DNA from 2 places in the Halobacillus salinarum genome. Region 2 is predicted to be linked to the other one. Evidence: a T-box and tRNA genes for the amino acid it is inferred to sense, from the RefSeq annotation. Region 2 holds a T-box; the other holds one or more tRNA genes.
What was found. The T-box of region 2 lies ahead of MUN89_RS21590 (tryptophan--tRNA ligase). A T-box ahead of a tRNA ligase gene usually reads a tRNA of that ligase, here a tRNA-Trp.
Positions count from the first base shown of each region.

Region 1: it has a tRNA-Trp gene. The T-box ahead of MUN89_RS21590 (tryptophan--tRNA ligase) is inferred to sense a tRNA for this amino acid. The anticodon was not compared.

Region 1 covers NZ_CP095073.1:3,347,343-3,349,705, forward strand. The annotation lists gene MUN89_RS17305 (ATP-binding cassette domain-containing protein) at 1-33, opposite strand, end outside; gene MUN89_RS17310 (VOC family protein) at 174-569, opposite strand; tRNA gene MUN89_RS17315 (tRNA-Leu) at 835-916, opposite strand; tRNA gene MUN89_RS17320 (tRNA-Cys) at 924-997, opposite strand; tRNA gene MUN89_RS17325 (tRNA-Gly) at 1,058-1,132, opposite strand; tRNA gene MUN89_RS17330 (tRNA-Gln) at 1,136-1,210, opposite strand; tRNA gene MUN89_RS17335 (tRNA-His) at 1,233-1,305, opposite strand; tRNA gene MUN89_RS17340 (tRNA-Trp) at 1,318-1,388, opposite strand; tRNA gene MUN89_RS17345 (tRNA-Tyr) at 1,398-1,483, opposite strand; tRNA gene MUN89_RS17350 (tRNA-Phe) at 1,553-1,628, opposite strand; tRNA gene MUN89_RS17355 (tRNA-Asp) at 1,663-1,739, opposite strand; tRNA gene MUN89_RS17360 (tRNA-Met) at 1,825-1,901, opposite strand; tRNA gene MUN89_RS17365 (tRNA-Val) at 1,995-2,070, opposite strand; tRNA gene MUN89_RS17370 (tRNA-Glu) at 2,121-2,195, opposite strand; tRNA gene MUN89_RS17375 (tRNA-Ser) at 2,218-2,310, opposite strand; tRNA gene MUN89_RS17380 (tRNA-Asn) at 2,317-2,363, opposite strand, start outside.
Region 2 covers NZ_CP095073.1:4,208,437-4,210,799, reverse strand. The annotation lists gene MUN89_RS21600 (iron-sulfur cluster assembly accessory protein) at 110-394, shown strand; gene MUN89_RS21595 (metal-dependent hydrolase) at 511-1,122, shown strand; T-box leader at 1,173-1,411, shown strand; gene MUN89_RS21590 (tryptophan--tRNA ligase) at 1,461-2,363, shown strand, end outside.

The DNA.
Region 1 (2,363 bases), 860 kb from region 2:
AGAACCTCGCTTCTTATTCAATAAATGTTCCATTAATATTCCTCCTAAAAATGAGTACATGAGGATCATAGCAAAGAAATATAAACTTAATATGAACAATGTGTATTTTATGTTCCCTTTGATAGAAAAAGACTCCAGCATTTCTGCTGAAGCCTTTCGTCTGCTTTATCATTCTATTTTGCGTTCTCGTCCGGCTGGTGGATGCCAAATACATTTCCTTCTGTATCCAGGTAGTATCCCTGCCAAGCCATACCAGGGAGCGCATACTTTGGCAGCGCAACCGTGCCGCCGTTTTCAGTGATTTTTGCTTCTGTCACATCGTAATCCTCTACGGCCATCGTACAAGTGTAGCCATTCATAGGCTGGTTCTGCTCTGGAGGAGCACTTTGGCGCTGCATCAACGCCCCGTTGATGCCAGGCTCATTCTCATCGCCAGTCACAGCCCCCATGTAAGGCATGCCGGCAAATTCACTCCAGTCTTCAAATTTCCAGCCAAATACTTCACCATAGAACTTCTTCGCCCGCTCCATATCATCTACATGAATTTCAAAATGTACTAAACGTCCCATAATGACCTCCTAAGGTTTAATAAATAAACTGCCGAGAGCTTCCATGTATCCGCTTTCCATTTTGCCTATGTACTACGGTGAAGAGAGAGTAAAAAAGAGGATAAGTGAAGATCAGGGTTAATCCGTGTACGTTTTAATCTTATCCCTTTTAAATTAGGAAAACAACAGCATTTTTTAACTTTAGTTGAAAAAGCTGGCATATATAAAAAAGACAGGATTTGAGTAATCCTGTCTTCTGATTAAATCATTATTTCGTTTTAATGAGTACCGGTGGTCGGGGTCGAACCGACACTCCCGAAGGAACACGATTTTGAGTCGTGCGCGTCTGCCAATTCCGCCACACCGGCAAATAATTGGAGGCGGCAACCGGAATCGAACCGGTGGTAAAGGAGTTGCAGTCCTCTGCCTTACCGCTTGGCTATGCCGCCATTGAAAAATCATTAATATTATATCTTATTCATAAACAAATGAAAAATGAATGAAATTAATGGAGCGGGAGACGGGATTCGAACCCGCGACCCCCACCTTGGCAAGGTGGTGTTCTACCACTGAACTACTCCCGCAAATGGCTGGGCCAGCTGGATTCGAACCAGCGCATGACGGTACCAAAAACCGTTGCCTTACCGCTTGGCTATGGCCCAAAGCGTAATAAAATTATTAAAGGGCGACTAGAGGGAATCGAACCCTCGAGTGCCGGAGCCACAATCCGGTGCGTTAACCCCTTCGCCATAGCCGCCATAATGAAAAGCAGGGGTAGTAGGAATCGAACCCACATCGGCGGTTTTGGAGACCGCTGTTCTACCGTTGAACTATACCCCTAAGATGTAATGGTGGAGGGAGTAGGACTCGAACCTACGAACCCGATGGGAGCGGATTTACAGTCCGCCGCGTTTGGCCAACTTCGCTATCCCTCCATATTTAAATAACTATGTCCATCTCTCTGGACTTCCTACTTGTATCCCCATGTTTGCAAGTCGGATAAATGGTGGCTCGGGACGGAATCGAACCGCCGACACACGGATTTTCAGTCCGTTGCTCTACCGACTGAGCTACCGAGCCGATTATGTGATAAACAATGATTTTCTATGTAAAGTGGCGGTCCGGACGGGACTCGAACCCGCGACCTCCTGCGTGACAGGCAGGCATTCTAACCAACTGAACTACCGGACCATATTTAAATTAATCTGGTTGCCCTTACAGGGCTCCTATTTCCAATTAGCAAAGAAGTGGAATCGAAGTAGTTAATTGGATATTATGGTTGCGGGGGCAGGATTTGAACCTGCGACCTCCGGGTTATGAGCCCGACGAGCTACCAGACTGCTCTACCCCGCGATAATGTGGGAATATCTTTTGTTGTTCCCATAAAAATGTTTCTGTTCAACTGTTCGTCGTGCTGCAAGGTGTTTCGGTGAAATCTTGCGAAAATGGTGGAGGATGCAGGGCTCGAACCTGCGACCCCTTGCTTGTAAGGCAAGTGCTCTCCCAGCTGAGCTAATCCTCCGGAGTGCGGTCGTGCTTAAGCGAAATACCGCTAGCTGGCTTAAAATAAATTGGTGACCCGTACGGGATTCGAACCCGTGTTACCGCCGTGAAAGGGCGGTGTCTTAACCACTTGACCAACGGGCCAGCTATTAGGAAAGTGTATTTATGGCGGAGAGCGAGGGATTCGAACCCTCGAAACCGTGGTAACGGTTTACACGAATTCCAATCGTGCTCCTTCGGCCAGCTCGGACAGCTCTCCATAGAATGGCTCCACCGGTAGGATTCGAACCTACGACCGATCGGTTAACAGCC
Region 2 (2,363 bases):
TTAACTACATATATTAAAGAAATAAGGTTACGGGCATAATGACAAGAGGTTTTGGTTCATATCCAGGGACTAATTGTGATACTTTTATAGTCGAAGGAGAGAGATCATTATGAAAATTACAGATCAAGCCCGTGATTTACTCGACCAGTTATTAGAAGATGAACAAGCAGAGTGTCTGCGAATCTTTTTTGCCGGTTATGGATGCGGCGAACCTGATATCGGGTTAATGCTCGGTGCACCTGAGGCTGATGATGAACTGCACCAAGTTAACTCTATTCCTGTAGCTATTGATAAGAAGATCGTTCACTTAACTAAAAATCTAACAATTGAAGGCAAACAAACGATGGAAGGACCTAAATTTCAAATGTTGGGACTTCCTGAGAAAGATTGCTAATCCCAGGCAGTAACCCGCTGGACAGGCGGGTTTTTTAGATTGGATAAATTCCTTTTTTCTTTCAAATTTGCGATAATGAAATAGATAGCGACTTTGATAGTAAGGATGATTTCAACATGATGGCAACAGGACACCAGGTGGTGGGCTTTACTTTTGGCATAGGGGCGATGACTCTGCTGCCTCAAGTCGAATTAATGCCGGAGAGTCCTTTTCAGACGGTTCTTTATCTGGTATTTGTACTTTTCGGAGCTTTAATTCCAGACATCGACACACCGAGCTCTAAATTGGGCCAAAAATTTTGGCGGGGGATTATGCTTCTATTCACACTCGCTTTGCTGGGATTTTTATTTGCGCCGGAATTCTTTGATGTGTACAGACAACAGCTGAAGTTTTATGTCCTCTTAATGCTCCCGATCCTGATTATGGTTAGAAGTCACCGAAACATGACCCATTCGCTGCTGTTCCTTGCTTTACTTGCCGTTTACAGCGGCATCATCGAAAGAGTCTTCCATGTACCTTTGTTTTTGCTTACAGGATTTATCATCGGTGCAGTTTCACATTTGTTTGCAGATTTCCTGACAAAGAAAGGCATTCCGATATTCTTTCCATTCTCAAAAAAGTACTTTCGGTTCCCAGCTGCATTTAAAACGGGCTCTGTAACTGAAAAAGCCCTTGTATCACTGCTGGTGCTCGGAAATGTATGGTATTTAATAGTCACCATCTTTTAATTCCAATTGACAAAACAGCGCTTTTACCATATGATTTTTTTAATTTCATACTTAGAGCGATGAAGAAGAGGAGTAAATGACACCGCCTTTTTCAGAGAGCTGATGGCAGGTGGGAATCAGCAGGGGCAGTCATTGAATGGGCTTTGGAGCAGCTGCGCTGAAAATAGCAGTAGGAGCAGCGGAGGAACTCTTACCGATACAAGAGAGGTTACAGTGACAGCTGTAAATGTTAGTGCACACAACTACAAGTGTGAATAAAGGTGGCACCACGGGAGCTCTCGTCCTTTTTAGGAGGAGGGCTCTTTTTTATACAAAAAATGAATAAAGGAGTGAATTCAATGAAGCGAATCATCACAGGTATTAAACCGACTGGAACTCCCCATGTAGGAAATTATTTAGGAGCAATTAAGCCTGCTTTAAAGCTTGCAGCAGAAGAAGAGCACCAATCTATGTATTTCATAGCTGATTTACATGCCTTGAACTCTATTCATAACCGCTCCAAGCTTAAGAGTCTGACCTATGAGGTGGCCGCTGCGTGGCTGGCACTCGGCCTTGACCCTGAGCGTTCCTTGTTTTATCGTCAATCCGATATTAAAGAACTGCCTGAACTTCATTGGATACTCAGCTCCGTAACTGGCAAAGGCCTGATGAACCGGGCGCATGCTTATAAAGCGCAAGTGGAACAGAACAACCGCGAAGGGAGAGATAGAGATGACGGAGTAAATATGGGGTTGTTTAACTACCCCATTCTCATGGCAGCGGATATTCTTCTCTTTAACGGTTCTGAAGTTCCTGTAGGAAAAGATAACAGGCAGCATTTGGAGATGGCGAAGGATATTGGAGAATCGTTTAATCGTTTATATGGTTCGACCTTTGATCTTCCTACGCCGGTATTTGCGGAAGGATCAGAAATTATTCCCGGGCTGGACGGGAGGAAGATGAGTAAGAGTTATGGAAACACCATTCCACTGTTTACGGAGGAAAAATCGCTGCATAAGCTTGTGAAAAGGATTGTAACAGACTCTTTGCCGCCGGAAGCTCCTAAGGACAGAGAAGGATCGCCATTATTCACTCTTTTCCGTGAATTTGCCACTCCTATAGAAACCGAGCAAATGGCCCATGCGTTTCAAAAGGGGATCGGATACGGAGAAATCAAAGAAGAGTTGTTTTTAGTGATGAACCGTGTGATTGCTGGTCCTAGAGTTAAGTACCGGCACTTACTGGAGAATACAGACGAGATC